3 regions of the Kribbella sp. CA-247076 genome follow, and region 1 is predicted to be linked to each of the others. Evidence: riboswitches for the same ligand, from Rfam matches in the RefSeq annotation. Region 1 holds a riboswitch; each other region holds the start of a gene.
What was found. A riboswitch is a leader RNA that binds a small molecule or an ion and turns the genes downstream of it on or off. The one in region 1 is predicted to bind cobalamin.

Region 1 (5,572 bases):
TCCCGCGGATCTTCGCGCCGATGCCGCGGACCGGCGTCCAGTCGTTGCCGAGGCCGCCGGAGTACTTTGCCAGCAGCGCGTTGTTGCGGATCTTGGTGAAGATGCCGGCCAGGTCGTCCTCGACCGTGGTGAGGAAGCACGACGAGAGCTGCGGCCGGGTGGTGCCGGAGTTGAACAGCGTCGGCGTCGACGACATGAACCGGAACGAGCTGAGCAGCTCGTAGAACTGGATCGCCCGGGCCTCGCGGTCGTCCTCGCGCAGCGCCATCCCCATCGCGACCCGGAGGAAGAACGCCTGCGGAAGCTCGTACCGGACCTTGTCGATGTGCAGCAAGTACCGGTCGTAGAGCGTCTGCAGACCGAGGAACGCGAAGTTCAGGTCCCGCTCGGGCCGGATCGCCGCGGCGAGTCTGGTCAGATCGAAGTCTGCCAGCTCCGGATCGAGCTGCCCCGCCTCGATCCCGGTCCGGATGTACTCCGGGAAGTAGTCCGCGTACGCCGTCGTCATGTCGGCCTGGATCGCCTGACGCGGCTCGCCGTGGACGCGGCCGAGCGCCTCCCGGCGGATCTGGTCCAGCAGCAGGCGGGACGCGGCGAAGCTGTACTGCGGCTCGGTCTCCACGTACGACCGGGCGGCCATCACCAGCGCGAGCTCCACCTCGTGCTGCGCGATGCCGTCGTAGCAGGAGCCGAGGGTCTCGTCGAGGATGAGCTCCGGGTCGACCGCATCCAGACCGTCGGCCGCCTCGGCGACGATCACCCGCAGGCGCTCGACGTCCAGCGGTGCCGTGCTGCCGTCGGCGGCGCGGACGGTGATCGCGGGCTTCTCGGTGACACCGGCCGGGTCGGCGGGTGTACGGGCCTTGGTGCGCTCCTCGCGGTAGAGGACGTACGCGCGGGCGACCTGGTGCTCGCCGGCGCGCATCAGCGCCAGCTCGACCTGGTCCTGGATGTCCTCGACCTGGACACTGCGCCGCGCGTCGCCGCGGCTGGTCAGGGCGTCGACGACCCGGCCGGTCAGCTCGGTGACCAGGTCCCGGACCCGGTGCGTCGTACCGGCCTCGGCGCCCTCGACCGCGAGGAACGCCTTGGTCATGGCGACGGCGATCTTCGACTGGTCGAACGCCGTACTCGTGCCGTCGCGGCGGACGACGGTCAGCTCGATCGACCGGGCCGGCTGGTCAGCCGTCGGTCGCGATGAGGAAGTGACGGTCACAGGTGCTCTCTCCACGCGAGTTCCGAAGGGCCGCGACTCGGGGTGGGGAGCACGACGGGACAGGCGGCACCGGCCGGGTCTACCGCTGTCACGCCCTGCGACCCGCCCTCGAGGTCTCGGACCGCGCGCACCGGCGGTGCGCGCGCCGGTGGCAGGTACTCGGACTTGCGGAAGGCTTCCGCTCACCGTTGCGGGGCAGCTCCGGATTCGCACCGGATTCCCCTGTTGCCTCAGAGTGACCCACATGTTGTGGTGTCGACCACTCTGAACCACCAGCAGTAGTGATGCTAGGTGGCGCCACCGACATTTCCTGAAACGCCACGCCGTGTTCTCGCAGATTGTGTGACGCGGCTGGTCTCAGGCCGCCGCGGCGTAGAGGTCCTGCAGCGTCATGATCTCCGAGCCGTGGTGGATCAACTCGCGGTTGAGCCGCAGTACGACGTGGCCGAACGGCTCGGCGGCGTCGAGCTCGGAGGCCTGGCTGAGGCCGACCGTCATCACCTCGGCCTCGTCCAGCGCGGCGATCGACTCCTGCCAGGCGTCCACCCAGTGCGTCAGCCAGGCCACTGCATCCTGGGCGTTGCCGTGCAAGGTGATGTCGGCGCGGCCCTGCCGGCTCTCCCCGAACGTCCACTCCCAGCGCTCGAAGAACTGCTCGGTCAGGTGCGCGATCAGCCACGCGATCGTGCGGGGGCCGCGGTGGTCCGGCTCGTCGGGCCACTGGGCGACCCACTCCCCGGAGCCCAGCGACCGGAACCGGCCGGCGTAGTGGCGCCGGACGACGGTCAGCGCCTCGCCGCTCGGGCGCCAGAAGTACTGCTCGTCGGTCAGCTCAGCGAGCCGGCCGGACAAGACCATCCAGCTGAAGCCGAGCTGCCCGCGGACCATCGCCATCGCCGATGGGCGGTGCAGGATGTCCCAGTCGAACGGCTCCGGCATCACTTTCCTCACGCTCCCGGTCGGATTTTGCACTGCGATCGAACATGTGTTCGAATTGTGGCTCGAACGGGAGGAGAAAGTCAATGAGCGCGGTGTGTCGGTTCTGGCCTCGACGGGACTGGTCTGCTAGGCGGTGCGATCCGGGTGTCCGCCGCCGGGCTGGCGAACCGGCGTTCCAGCAGGGTGAAGGCATCGATGAGCTCGGGCGCCTCGTAGATCCGGTTCCGCCGGCCGTCGGTGACCTCGCGCAGCACGCGGGCCTCGACGAGCCGCGCAAGCGCCTGGTTGGCGGCCTGCTGCGACCGGTCGATCAATCGGGCCGCGCCGGCCAGGGTGAGCACCGGCGCGGCGGGCAGCGTCTCGATCAGCAGTTCCACGGCCGAGCCGGCCCGGATCGGCGCCGCCCGCTTCCGCCAGGCCGCCTTGAGGTCGGCCGTCGTCCGTTCGAAGCGCGCCGCTTCGGCGGTGGCGTGACTGCAGGCGGCGGCAAACATGAGCAACCACTGGTTGGCCGCGGTCCGGGCTCGTGGTCCGGTCGGCTTGCCGACGTACCGGAAGGCCGTGAGCGCCTCGACGTACTGGGTGGCGTGGGTCGCGAGCGACAGCGACACCGGCGGGACGGTGCGCTCGACCAGCCCGTCCGCGCGCAGGATGAGGTGGATCAGCGCGCGCCCGGTCCGGCCGTTGCCGTCGGCAAAGGGATGGATCGTCTCGAACTGGGCGTGCGCGATCGCGGTCTTCGCCAGCACCGGCAGGCGGGACTCGCGGACGAACGACATCAGGTCGGCCAGCAGGTCGGGGACCAGGTGCGCCGGCGGCGGGACGTAGTACGCCTCGGCGGGGGAGCGGCCGCCGATCCAGTTCTGCAGGTAGCGGATCTCTCCGCCGAGCTCAGGATTCGGCGAGTGGCTCATCAGGTGCCGGTGCGCCTCGAGGAGATGTTCGACCTCGAGTTTGTCGCCGGCCCGCACGGACTCGGTCACCCAGGTCATCGCGTCGACCGCGCCGAGCACCTCCTCGGCTGTCACGTCCCGTTGCCGCTCGCTCAGGACTTCGGCCTTCAGCAGGCGCCGGGCCCCGACGACCAGCCCTTCGATCTGCGACGAGCCCACCGCCTCCGCCCGGAGCAGCAGACGTGCCAGCGCCTCGCTGTTCGTGAGTACGGCGGCCGTCGCGTCGAGTCGGCCGAGATCGCCGGCGGCGTCCTCCAGGGCGGCCAGCACCTCGTCGCTCAGGTCGAACACCCGCCCGGTCAGCGGATCCGGGAAGTACAACTCGTACGAACCGCCCAAGCGTTCCGCCCGGGTGAATCCGTCCGGGTGCCCGGGCCACCGATGCAACTCGACGCGCGCCATGAGCAGCTCCCTCCTTTGTTCAAGCTTACGCCACAACCTTGAACAAGGAACCGAGGAGTGCGAATGAGTATGAGCGGCGAGGTGTGGACCCGATTGTGGGCAGACTGGGTGGCCGGTCAACGTGGAGAAACGGAGGCGCCGGTGACGCTGGATGCTGAGACGCGGGAGATGGTGGCGGCCAACGAGGCCGACTGGGACGCGCGGGCGCCGTTGCACGCGGCGAGCGGGTTCTACAGTCGCCCGGCCGAGTTCTGGTTCGCCGACTACGAGTGGGAGGATCTCGGGCCGCTGGAGGGGCGCGACGTACTGCACCTGCAGTGTCACCTCGGGACCGAGACGATCGCGTTCGCGCGGCGCGGAGCGCGGACGACGGGGCTGGATCTGTCGGCCCGGTCGCTCGACGAGGCGCGGCGGATCGCGGCCGACGCCGGGGTCGAGGTCGAGTACGCACATGCCGATGTGTACGACGCGGTGAACGCGTTGGCAGGGCGGCAGTTCGACGTCGTTTACACGGGCAAGGGCGCGCTCTGCTATCTGCCGGACTTGCAGCAGTGGGCCAGGGTGGTGCGTGAGCTGCTCAAGCCGGGCGGTGCGCTGTATGTCGTCGAGTTTCATCCATTGCTCAACGCGTTGCGCCCGGTCTCGCTGCCGGGTGAGTCCGACGAGTTGACGATCCGCACCGACTACCTCGAAGGCCGCGGCCCGATCGCGCACGACTCGACCGTCACGTACACCGGCGACGAGGTGCCCGGCCGCCAACGCAGCTACGAGTGGCGCCACGGCCTCGGCGAGCTGCTCACCACGCTCGCCACCACCGGCCTCACCATCACCACCCTCCGCGAGTCCGAAGTCCTCCAATGGCCCCGCTGGCCGTCCATGCAACAAACCCCGGAAGGCTGGTGGCGCCTCCCCGACGAGTCCCCACGAGTCCCCCTCCTCTTCGCCCTCAAGGCCACGAAGCCGGCGAGCGCCTAGTTCGTGGGGGCTCGGCGGCGGGTGGCGTGGGGGCGGCCGGTGGTGCGGAGGTTCGTGGTCTCCAGTTGGGCGTGTTCGCGGCCCTGGCGGAGGAAGTCGAGGAGGAACCTGAGTTGGGCGTCGGTGTAGCCGGCGACCTGATGCTGCCAGCGTTGGCCGATGGGTTCGTAGTAGCGGGCGATGTCGGCGACGCGTTCGGGGACGACCTGGACGACTACGCGGCGGCGGTCGGCGGGGTCCGGCTCGCGGTGCACGTAGCCGGCGCGTTCCAGGCGGTCGACCATGCGGGTGACCGCGCCGGTCGTCATCCCCATCAGGTCGGCCAGCCGGCGGACCCCGGCCGGCCCGATCTCCAGCAGAGCGCCGATGGCGTGGACGTCGGTCAGCGGCATGCCGAGCTGGTCGGCGACGGCGATCTGGAAGCGCGTCGCGGCTGAGATGTACCACGGCATCTCCCGGATCAGCCCGTCCAGGAGCTCGTCGCGCTTGCTCGCCATGGACCAAACCTACGGGTTGCCCTGAACCAACCCTGGTAACTGCTTCCAGCAGTAGCTGCTTGAAGCAGCGAAATGCTTCACTCCGAATATGACCACAACGACCACGACCACCTCGACCTGGACGCCGTACTTCCTGGTGGTGCCGTTCAGCGCGCTGATCACCGGACTGTTCAATCTCGGCGAGTTCCTGCCCTGGCCGCTCGCGATCCTCATCGGCGCGAGCTGGGGAGCGCTCGTCGGCCTGATCGCCCAACGGATCCGTTGGCGGAGAGCCGAGGATGCACTGATCGCGGCCGCCGCGACCGGGTTCGCGTTCGCCGGCTGCGGCGGGTTGATGGCGATCCTGCTGCTCAAGGGCGCGCTGACCAGTACGTCGCTCACCGGCGACGCGCTCGAGCAGATGTTCCTGCCATCCATCCCGTACTACATCGCGGTCAACAGCATCCTCGAGATCCTCGTCATCCCGCTGATCCTGTACGTCGGCTGGCGTCCGGGCAGGCGCCGGATCCTGATCGTCGCCGTGGCGGCCCTGTACTTCGCGATGCGGGTCTGGACCTACCTGGCCTTCGTCCCGGCGCGGCTCGGCTGGG
Region 2 (5,572 bases), 2.0 Mb from region 1:
GGTGACCAGGTCGGCCGCGTCCACCAGCCGCTGGTCGGCGTTCCGGCCGGTGATGACGACGTACTGGTGACCGGGGCGGTTGACGAGGGTGTCGACGACCTCGTCGACGTCGACCCAGCCCCACTTCATCGGGTACGTGAACTCGTCGAGGACGTACAGATCGTGCGTCTCGGCCGCGATCCGGCGCTGGATCTCCCGCCAGCCCTCGAGCGCGTCGGCGGCGTGGTCCTCCTCGGTGCCGGCCTTGCGCGACCAGCTCCAGCCCTCGCCCATCTTGTGCCACTCGACCGGGCCGCCCTGACCGGTCGCCGCATGCAGCTGACCGAGCGCCTTGAACGCGCTCTCCTCGCCGACCTTCCACTTCGCGCTCTTGACGAACTGGAACACGCCGATGTTCCAGCCCTGGTTCCAGCCGCGCAACGCCATCCCGAAGGCGGCGGTCGACTTCCCCTTCATCTCGCCGGTGTGCACCATCAGCAGTGGGCGGTTGCGCCGCTGCCGGGTGGTCAGGCCGTCCTGCGGTACGACGCTCGGCTGCCCCTTCGGCATCAGGCCGCCCTCCGCTCGCTGACCGCCCGGATGAGGTTGCCAGCAGCAACTTCACCGAGGTCGAGGTACTCGGCGGACAGGTCGGCGGCGAGCTCGGCCGCCAGCCCGAGCCGTACGCCGCGGCGCGGCTCGCAGTCGACCACGACCGTGGCGATCCCCTGCTGCGCGATCCAGCCGGCGGCCTGCTTGGCACGCGCGAAGGCGTTGTCCCCGTGGGTCGCCCGGCCGTCGGTGACGAGCACCAGCAGTGGGCGGCGACGCGGGTCCCGGATCGCGGCGATCCGGAGTACTTCGGCCGCCTGGAGCAGGCCCTCGGCGAGCGGAGTCCGACCGCCGGTGGGGAGCGACTCGAGGCGGCGTACGGCGGCATCGACACTGCCGGTCGGTGGGAGGGCGACCGTGGCGGTCGCGCCGGCGAACGTGACCAGGCCGACGGTGTCGCGGCGCTGGTAGGCATCCAGGAGCAGCGAGACGATCGCCGTCTTCACCTCGCCCATGCGCTTCTTCGTGCCCATCGAGCCGGAGGCGTCGACGCAGAACAGCACGAGGTTGCCCTCACGCCCCTCCCGTACGGCGAGCCGCACGTCGGACGCACGCACGGCAAGGCCAGGGCCGCTGTGGTGGCGCGAGTGCTGGTGTGGGGCCGCCGAACGGATGGTGGCAAGGAGATGCGGCCGACCGGACTCACGACCGAGGCGCGGCCGGTCCCCCACCACGCGGCCGGCGTCGGTGATCGCCCGGGAACGTCGCCCGGCCACACCCGCACCGGCGGCCTGAACACTCAGCAACCGGGCCTTGTACGGCTCCGAGCTCCCGACCACCTCGCCCACCGGAGCAACCCCCGAGCCCTTCCGCCCCGCCTCATCACGGTCGGCCTTCTCACGGTCCGCCTTGCCATGGTCCGCCTTGTCGCGGTCCGTCTCGTCACGGTCGGCTGGGTCGCGGTCCCCCTCAGCGCGGTCCGCTCGGTCGGCGTCCGCGCGGTCGGCCCCGGCGGAACCGGGGTCGGCGGGGTCGGCAGGGCCGGCGTCCGGGTCGGACGGATCCGACGGGTCCGCACCGCCGCCGGGGCCGTTAGGATCGTCCGGGTCGTCGTCGGGATCCGGGTCGGGTGGGGTGCTGTTGTTGATGGCGTCTTCGAGTTGGTCCTCGTCCAGGCCGGGAGCATCGAAGGGGTTGCGGCGTCGGCGGTGCGGGAGCGCGAGTTTGGCGGCCGCGCGGACGTCGTCCACCTCGACGACCGTCCGGCCGGACCAGGCGGCGTGCGCGACCGCCGTCCGCGCGGTGACCAGGTCGGCGCGCATCCCGTCGACGTCGAAGGACGCGCAGATCTCCGCGATCTGCCGAAGGGCGCCGTCGGTCAGAATCACCTCGGACAGCAGATCGCGCGCCTTGACGATGCGCTCGGCGAGCTCACGTTGCGCGGCGTCGTACTGTGCGGTGAAGCCGGCCGGGTCCGCCTCGTAGGCGAGGCGCGCACGCATCACCTCGACCCGGACGGCGGGGTCGCGACTGGCGACGACGTCGACGGTCAGGCCGAAGCGGTCGAGCAGTTGCGGGCGGAGCTCGCCTTCCTCCGGGTTCATCGTGCCGACCAGGACGAACCGCGCCGGGTGGGTGACCGAGACGCCGTCACGTTCGACGGTCGCGCGGCCCATGGCGGCCGCGTCGAGGAGTACGTCGACCAGGTGGTCGTGCAGCAGGTTGACCTCGTCGACGTACAACAGCCCGCGGTGCGCGGCCGCGAGCAGACCTGGCTCGTACGCCGTGACGCCCTCGGCCAGCGCCTTCTCCAGGTGCAGCGACCCGAGCACGCGGTCCTCGGTCGCACCCACCGGCAACTCGACCAACCGCGCCGGCCGCGTGCCCACCCCGGGACCCGACCCGGACTCCCCGGCGGACGGGTGCGGACCGTCGGGACACGCGGGGTCGGGGTGGTCGGGATCGCAGGAGAAGCGGCAGCCCGGGACGACGTCGACGGCCGGCAGGATCTCGGTGAGCGCCCGGACCGCGGTCGACTTGGCGGTGCCCTTCTCGCCGCGGATCAGGACGCCGCCGATCGCCGGTGAGATGGCCGCGAGGACCAGCGCCAGTTGCAGCTCCGGCATTCCGACCACCGCGGTGAAGGGGAATCCGGCACTCGCGCGAGGAGTGAGGCTGGTCGGAACAGGCCGCATCGGGCGGATCCCTTCGTCCAGCGGGTGTCCACGCCCGCTTCGGCAGCTGGTACGCCGGACCACGCGAGGCCGGCGGACGGACGCGGATGTCCTGGCTTCCGGGTCACCCCGGTCACAGTGGCGGGACCGCCCCGGACTCCCGGCCGCAGCCGGTCACCGGTGTTCCTCCACAACCGTCCGCTCGATCATGGCACAACCCCACCCCACCCTCAGCGACCAGGTTCACACCGCCGCTAGCGTGGAGTCGTGATGGTGAAAGCGTGCCTGAACGGTGACCGCTCGCGAGCCGACCACCCCGGAGTGCCGATCACGCCAGCCGAGCTCGCGTCGGCCGCGGAGGCAGCAGTTCGCGCGGGCGCACAGGCGGTGCACCTCCATCCCCGCGGACCGGACGAGCGGGAGAGCCTGCGCTGGCCGGACATCCGCGCGGCCGTGGACGCGGTGCGGGAGCGATGTCCCGGCGTACCGGTCGGAGTGTCGACCCGGGCGGAGATCCTGCCGGATCTGTGGCAACGGCTCGAGCTGATCGCGGAGTGGGACCGTGGGCCGGACTTCGCGAGTGTGAACTTCCACGAGGAGGGTGCCGAACAGGTCGCCGACCTGTTGATCGAACGCGGGATCGAGGTCGAGGCCGGTTTGTTCACGCCCGCCGCGGCCGGGGACTACGTGGCGTGGGCGGGTCCGGTCGTCCGCGTGCTGGTCGAAGCGATCCCTGGCGTGTCACCGGGTCAGGACGGCGTCGCGGCCGCTCGGGCAGTCCTCGACGTCCTGCCGACGACCGATGTCCTCGTGCACGGCGAGAACGAGTGGGCCTGGCCGGTGCTGCGGTGGGCTCAGGCGCAGGGGCACGACGTACGCGTCGGCCTGGAGGACATGGTGACCGGGCCCGACGGCGAATCGGTCCGGGACACGGCGGACCTCCTGGGCTACCTGTAGCTGGAGAGGCGTTTCGCGAGGGCGGTGGCGGCCGCGTCGTCCTTGACTTCACGGATGCCGACGATCGGCGTGACCGTGACGAAGCCGGCGGCGAGCAGGGCCTCGTCCGAACCGGCGACCGGGTTCGCGGCCGGCGGCTCGAGCTCGATCATCGGCTCGCCGGTCGGCGCCGTCGTGCCGGTGATCCGGGACCGCTTGATCGGCGCCAGCGACGCGTGCCGGACACCGGCCAGCCGGTCGAGCGGGAGATCGGGGACGTTGATCGTCAGCACGGTCCCGGCCGGCTCGGGCGTGATCCAGGTCAGCGCTTCGGCCGCGACCGCGCCGGCGGTCTGCCAGTGCGCCGGGTCGTCGGAGTCGATACTGACCGCGACCGCCGAGAGACCCTGGCCGGCCGCGGTCAGCGCGGCGGCGACCGTGCCGGAGTGGAAGATCGGGACGCCGATGTTGAGCCCGCGGTTGATTCCGGACACGACGACGTCGGGCTTCGCGCCGAACGCACCGACCGTGGCCAGCGTGACCGCGAGCGCCGGCGTCCCGTCGATGCCGTGGTAGGTGATGCCGCCCTCGTCCTCGGCCGAGGTCCGGATCGGGCGGCCGACCATCCCGGCCCGGGCCGAGCCGACCCCGCTCTGGTCGTCCAGCGGAGCGACCACGAGGACGTCGTGCCCGAGCTCGGCGATCGCCGGGGCGAGCGCCCGGATGCCCGGAGCCTGGTAGCCGTCGTCGTTCGTGATCAGGACTCGCAGCTTCTCCGGCGCCATGCCTCTACCCAATCAGCCGCGATCCTCGATGTCACCCTCCGTCTCGAGGACCGCGCTGCGGAGCGTCTCGAGCGCCTCCGCGGACGGCTCCGCCCACAGCCCGCGCTGGGCCGCCTCGAGCAGCCGCTCCGCGATCCCGTGCCGGGCCCACGGGTTCGACGTGCGGAAGAACTCCGCCATCTCCGGGTTCGCGACGTACTCCGTCGTCAGCGTCTCGTACATCCAGTCGTCGACCACGCCCGCGGTCGCGTCGTACCCGAACAGGTAGTCCACCGTCGCGGCCATCTCGAAGGCGCCCTTGTACCCGTGCCGGCGCATCGCGGCCATCCAGCGCGGGTTGACCACCCGGGCCCGGAAGACCCGCTTGGTCTCCTCCGCCAGCGTGCGCGTCTTCACCTGCGCGGGAACGGCGGAGTCGCCGACGTACGCCTTCGGGTTGGTCCCGGTCAGGTGGCGGACCATGGCGATCATGCCGCCGTGGTACTGGAAGTAGTCGTCGGAGTCCATGATGTCGTGCTCGCGGGTGTCCGCGTTCTTCGCCGCCACCTGAATCCGGGCGTACGCGCGCTCCATCGATCCGCGCGCCTCGGTCCCGTCGAGATCCTTGCCGTACGCGTACCCACCCCAGACGGCGTATACCTCGGCCAGCTCGGCGTCGGTCCGCCAGTTCCGCGCGTCCACGAGCGGCAGCAGCCCGGCGCCGTACGAGCCGGGCTTGGAGCCGAAGACGCGCGCGGTCGACGACCGTACGTCGTTGCCCGCGGCAACGTCGGCGTCGACGTGCGCGCGCAGGTAGTTGTCACCGGCCGGCTCGTCCAGCGCGGCGACAGTACGGACGGCCTCGTCGAGCAGCGCGACCACGTGCGGGAAGGCGTCCCGGAAGAAGCCCGAGATCCGGACCGTGACGTCGACCCGCGGCCGGCCGAGCTCCTCGACCGGAACCACCTCGAAGCCGGTCACCCGGCGGGACGCGTCGTCCCAGACCGGGCGGCAGCCGAGCAGCCACAGCACCTCGGCGAGGTCGTCGCCCTGCGTGCGCATCGCCGACGTCCCCCAGACCGTCAGGCCGACGGACCGCGGCCACTCCCCCGTCTCCGCCCGGTGGCGGGCCAGCAGCGAGTCGGCCAGGGCGACGCCGACGTCCCA
Region 3 (5,572 bases), 970 kb from region 1:
TGGTCGGTGATCCGCCCGTCGGCCTGGACCCGGGCGGCCAGTTCACCGGCGAGGTCGTTGCCGACGGCATCCTTGGAGGACAGCGCGAGAAGCAGTGTGAGCTTCGCGAGCGGACCGGCGTACCGGGCGTTCGGTTCGTCGTAGGGCACGCCGTGGGCGTAGGCGGCGACCGCGTCGGGTTGCGCCATCAGCGAGGCGATCGCCCCGACCGACCCGGGCAGCTTGCCGGCCTGCCGGAGTGCGAGTCCGAGGTCGACGGTCGCGTCGTAGTCGACGTAGCGCTTGCCGTCCTTGTCCACCTCGACGTGGTTGCCGCCGGTGAGCCTGGAGAGCAGGTACTGCGCCGTGTCGTCGGCGTCGCGGCCACTCGGTCCGGCGGTGGTCGTGGGCGCCGAAGTGGTCTGCTGCGGAGTCGGTGACATCGTCGTCGTGACGGTGGTCGTCGGTCGTGGCAGCGCGGGCAACGTCGGCATCACCACGACCGTGCGGGTGCTCGTCGTGGTCGCGCGGGGGAGCGGCGGCGGCCGGAGCGTGCTCGTGTGGACGACGGTCGGGCCCGGGACCGTCGTCGGCGGCTTGCCCGGCAGGGTCTTCGTGACCGTCGGCGTCGACGTCGGCCGGGCGGTCGTCGTCACCGTCGCCGTGGCCGTCGCCGTGGCGGTGACGGTCACCGTCGGGGACGGGGTCGGGTCGGTCGGCGGGTCCGGGTCGGTCCAGGCCAGGTCGGCGAACGGCACCGGGGCGAGCGCGAACACCGCCTGCGGGGTGGCCCGGCGCCACTGGTCGATGCCGAGGTTGATGCCGTTGGCAACCGCATCCGCGAGCGACTCGCCGTTGTACGCGATCGCGCCGACGTGGTCGGCGGCGGCACCGACGTTCTCGGCGGTGAGCTGCAGGCTTGCCACCCAGTCCTTCGCCTTGTCCGCGGCCGCCGTGCGGCCACCGCCGACGAGGGCCTGGGCGACCAGGCCGGTGCTGTTCGTGTTCGAGCCCTCGGTCGAGACCCCGCCGCCGAACGAGCCGTCCGGCTTCTGCACCGAGGTCAGCCAGGTCAGGCCCTTGAGGATCTCGTCGTCGACTCCGCCGATGCCGTAGTTCTGCGCGGTCATCAGCGCCTGCACGGCCATCGCCGTACCGTCGCCGTCGGGTGCGCCCTGACCCTCGTCGCAGGTGAGCTTGTCGTTGTAGAACATCCGGAAGTAGCCGTCGGCGCACTGCTGCCGGACGAGGAAGTTCACGGCGGCCTCGGGTACGCCGCCGGACCGGGCCAGGCCCATCACGGCGAGGGACTGGCTGAAGATGTTGGTGTCGTCGTTGCCGGTGCCGAAGTCGCGGATCCGGCCCTCCTCGACGCCCGCGTCGGGGCCGGCGAGCAGGTCGAGGGTCTCCTGCCGCATGTTCCGGCCGCCGAAGTCGCGGTAGTCCTGGCCGGCGGTGACCGCGGCCAGCAGGATCTTCGCGGTCGCGCCGGCGATCCGGGCGTCCGGATCCGGGTACCAGCCCGGGCCGGCGTAGTCCGGCACGTGCTCGGAGACGGCCTTCACGACCGAACGGATCACCGCGGGATCGGCCTCGGTCGCGATCAGCGCCCACTGGGTGTCGATCGTCAGACCCCAGTCCGGGTTGGCGAACCCGGGGATCGCGCCGTCGACCAGCTGACCGGCCATCCAGGCTGCGGCCGCGCCCGCCTCCGGGGACGCGGCAGCCGTCGTACGGCGCTCGGTCCGCGCGTCGTCGGCGGACGAGACGGGCGAGGCGTGCGCGGCGATCGTCGGGGCGAGGGTGAGCGTCGCGGCGAAAACCGCGGTCGTCCAACGGCGGGCGGAGGTGCGCATCGAACCTGACTTCGGCTGGGCGGTCCGCGATGCGTCGCCCAGCACGGTCACCGGCCCCCATCGGTCGCGGTGACCGATCAGGAACGGCGGTCGCCGTCCCGGACTCCGCCCGTAGACCACGACGGGTGTGGAGTCGCAGACCCGTCGGCAGGCATTCCGGCTCACGGAGGTCGCCCTCCGCCTACGGTTGCGGGTCAGCGCCGGACTTCGACCGGCTTCCCCCACACGTCAGGTCGTCACGCACTTCCGGGCACAGCCCGGGAAGCGACAGTAGGTTACCTTCCCACGCGCCCACCGGGAAACCCGCACGAACGTGTCTGTTCGCACTCTGTGCGCTCTCGACCTCGCCTCGGGTCGCGCGGGTAAGCTGGCTGGGCAGCTGGTTCGGTCTGGCAGCCAGTCAGATCGTCGTAAGAGGGAACCCGGTGTGAGTCCGGGACTGCCCCGCAGCGGTGAGGGGGAACGACCGCCGTCAGGAAGCACTGGGTCCAGCCGGACCTGGGAAGCGACGGCCAGTAGGTGTCCGGCAACTGATACAGCCGGGCGTGCCCCCGAGTCCGAAGACCTGCCACTGCCCACCGTGCGCCCGGCGTACGGCGGTGACCGCGTGACCTCGTGGGAAGGTCGACGGGCGTGGCCGGGTGCGACCGGCGGCGTCGGCGTGCTCTCCCACCGGGTCGAGGGTCTTTCGAGACAGGCTCGCTAAGGAGAGACGCTTGAACAGCAAGTCGGCAGCACGGGCCACCGTGTACGGCTACCCCAGGCAGGGTTCCCATCGTGAACTGAAGAAGGCCGTCGAGGGCTACTGGAAGGGCACGGTCACGGCCGACGCCCTCCGGCAGACCGCCGCGGACCTTCGCAAGGCCAACTGGCAGCAGTTGGTCGCCGACGGGATCGGCGAAGTGCCGACCGGTGACTTCTCGTACTACGACCACGTGCTGGACACGACCGTCCTGCTCGGGGCGATTCCGCAGCGACACCGGGCCTCCGTGGACGCGGACCCGCTGGACGGGTACTTCGCGATGGCCCGCGGCACCCAGGAGGTCGCGCCGCTGGAGATGACGAAGTGGTTCGACACCAACTACCACTACCTGGTGCCGGAGCTCGGCCCGGACACGACGTTCACCGTCGACTCCAGCAAGCAGGTCTCCGAGCTGCAGGAAGCCGTGGCGCTGGGCCTCAAGGCCCGGCCGGTCCTGGTCGGGCCGATCACCTATCTCCTGCTGGCCAAGCCGGCGCCCGGCGTGGCGGAGGACTTCCAGCCACTGTCCCTGCTCGAGCGGATCCTCCCGGCGTACGCCGAGGTGCTGGCCGACCTGCGCGCCGCGGGGGCGGAGTGGGTCCAGCTGGACGAGCCGGCCCTGGTCCAGGACCGCACCGCCGACGAGCTCGACGCCGTGGCCCGGGTGTACAGCACGCTGGGCGGTCTCACCGACCGCCCGAAGCTGCTCGTGGCCTCGTACTTCGACCGGCTCGGTGACGCCTTGCCGGTGCTGGCCGACGCTCCGGTCGACGGTCTGGCGATCGACTTCACCGGCCCGGCCGCGGCGAATCTCGACGACCTGGCCGCGGTCCCCGGCCTTCGCGGCAAGCGCCTGGTCGCGGGGGTGGTCAACGGCCGCAACATCTGGATCAACGACCTGTCCGCCTCGCTCTCGGTGCTCGCCCAGCTGATGGGCCTGGTCGACCACGTGGACGTGGCCGCCTCGTGCTCGCTGCTGCACGTTCCGATCGACGTATCCGCCGAGACCGAGCTCGATCCCGAGGTGCGGCCGTGGCTCGCCTTCGCCCGGCAGAAGACCGCCGAGATCGCGGCGCTGGCCACCGGTATCACCGAAGGCACCGAGGCGATCGCGGCCGTCCTCGACGCGAACCGCGAGGCGCTGGCGTCCCGGGCGTCCTCGCCCCTGACGAACAACCCGGCGGTCCGGGCACGGGCCGCGGCGGTCACCGCGGCGGACGGTCGGCGCGGGGCGTCGTACCCCGACCGGAGTGCCGCACAGCAGGCCAGGCTGGGGCTGCCGTTGTTGCCGACGACAACCGTGGGGTCGTTCCCGCAGACCGGCGAGCTGCGGAAGGCCCGGGCAGACCTGCGGGCCGGCCGGATCGACGAGGCGCAGTACGACGAGCGGATCGACGCGGAGATCCGCGAGGTGATCGCGTTCCAGGAGAAGGCCGGCCTCGACGTGCTGGTGCACGGCGAGCCGGAGCGCAACGACATGGTCCAGTACTTCGCCGAGCAGCTCGACGGGTACGTCGCCACGCAGCACGGCTGGGTGCAGTCGTACGGGACGCGCTACGTCCGTCCGCCGGTGCTGGTCGGCGACATCTCGCGGCCGGAGCCGATGACGGTCCGGTGGTGGGCCTACGCGCAACTGCAAACTGATCGTCCGGTGAAGGGCATGCTGACCGGTCCGGTCACGATGCTGGCGTGGTCGTTCGTCCGCGACGACCAGCCGCGGAGCGAGACCGCCCGGCAGGTCGCGCTCGCCCTGCGCGACGAGGTGAACGACCTCGAGACGGCGGGCGCGGCCGTCATCCAGGTCGACGAGCCGGCGCTGCGGGAGACCCTGCCGTTGCGTACGGCGGCGCGCGCCGAGTACCTGGCGTGGGGCACCGAGGTGTTCCGCCTGACGACGAGCGGCGTACGCGCGGACACCCAGATCCACACGCACATGTGCTACGTGGAGTTCGGCGACATCCTCAACGCGCTCGACGAGATGGACGCGGACGTCGCCAGCCTGGAGGCCGCCCGCTCGCACATGCAGGTCGCGCACGAGCTCAGCGAGGCCGGCTACCCGCGCGGAGTCGGGCCGGGCGTCTACGACATCCACTCACCGCGCGTCCCGGGTACGCCGGAGGTCGTGTCGCTGCTCCGCAAGGGTCTGGACGCGATCCCGGCGGCACGCCTGTGGGTGAACCCGGACTGCGGCCTGAAGACCCGCGGCTGGCCCGAGGTCCGCGACTCCCTGCAGAACGTCGTCACCGCCGCCCAAGAGCTCCGCACCGAGCTGCGCTGACCACTAAGGTGGCCGGGACGCTCGTCCCGGCCACCTCGGACGTGACGACACGGAGAACCCACGGGGAGGATGTTGTGCAGCCGGATCTCTCGACGATTCTGCGGACCGGACGCCGTACGGAGTTGCTCTTCTACGGGATGACGCCACCACGCCTGGCGATCGCCGAGGACGCGCTGCGCCGGTTCCTCGACGTGACCAAGGCGCGACTGCAGCAGATCGACGTCGATGCGCTGATTCTGTACGACATCGACGACGAGGCCGAGCGCTCGGACACCGAACGGCCGTTCCCGTTCAGCCCGACCATGGACCCCGCGCGCTTCCTGGCCGAGCACCTGACCTGGTGGGAGCGGCCGGCGATCGTGTACCGCTCGGTCGGCAAGTACAGCGAAGCGGAGCTGGATTCCTGGGTACGGCGGACGCCGGACGGCCTCGGCACCGTCATGGTCGGTGCACCCACGAGCTTTGCGTCGGTGAAGACGAGTCTGAGCCGGGCTTACGACCTGTGGCAGGGTTGCGGCTCGGTAATGCCGCTGGGCGGGGTGACGATCCCGGAGCGCCATTCGTCCCGGCAGGACGAGCATCATCGGCTGCTGCGCAAACAGCAGAGCGGCTGCTCGTTCTTCGTCACGCAGATCATCTACGACGTGGGCGCGGCGATGGACCTCGCGTCGGACTACCTCTACCTGTGCCGTGAGGAGGGCGTCGAGCCGGTGCCGA

Region 2: another riboswitch for cobalamin. It lies ahead of ACQPYZ_RS15295 (magnesium chelatase subunit D family protein); the one in region 1 lies ahead of ACQPYZ_RS24525 (ribonucleoside-diphosphate reductase subunit alpha).
Region 3: another riboswitch for cobalamin. It lies ahead of metE (5-methyltetrahydropteroyltriglutamate--homocysteine S-methyltransferase); the one in region 1 lies ahead of ACQPYZ_RS24525 (ribonucleoside-diphosphate reductase subunit alpha).

The regions. Positions count from the first base shown of each region.
Region 1 covers NZ_CP192051.1:5,207,636-5,213,207, reverse strand. The annotation lists gene ACQPYZ_RS24525 (ribonucleoside-diphosphate reductase subunit alpha) at 1-1,216, opposite strand, end outside; cobalamin riboswitch at 1,350-1,505, opposite strand; gene ACQPYZ_RS24520 (DinB family protein) at 1,574-2,155, opposite strand; gene ACQPYZ_RS24515 (Fic family protein) at 2,236-3,510, opposite strand; gene ACQPYZ_RS24510 (class I SAM-dependent methyltransferase) at 3,652-4,485, shown strand; gene ACQPYZ_RS24505 (MarR family winged helix-turn-helix transcriptional regulator) at 4,482-4,982, opposite strand; gene ACQPYZ_RS24500 (hypothetical protein) at 5,071-5,572, shown strand, end outside.
Region 2 covers NZ_CP192051.1:3,233,378-3,238,949, reverse strand. The annotation lists gene cobO (cob(I)yrinic acid a,c-diamide adenosyltransferase) at 1-549, opposite strand, end outside; gene ACQPYZ_RS15295 (magnesium chelatase subunit D family protein) at 549-2,726, opposite strand; cobalamin riboswitch at 2,791-2,916, opposite strand; gene ACQPYZ_RS15290 (3-keto-5-aminohexanoate cleavage protein) at 2,976-3,662, shown strand; gene surE (5'/3'-nucleotidase SurE) at 3,653-4,426, opposite strand; gene cobN (cobaltochelatase subunit CobN) at 4,439-5,572, opposite strand, start outside.
Region 3 covers NZ_CP192051.1:4,238,246-4,243,817, reverse strand. The annotation lists gene ACQPYZ_RS20070 (prenyltransferase/squalene oxidase repeat-containing protein) at 1-2,000, opposite strand, end outside; cobalamin riboswitch at 2,198-2,422, shown strand; gene metE (5-methyltetrahydropteroyltriglutamate--homocysteine S-methyltransferase) at 2,552-4,855, shown strand; gene ACQPYZ_RS20060 (methylenetetrahydrofolate reductase) at 4,930-5,572, shown strand, end outside.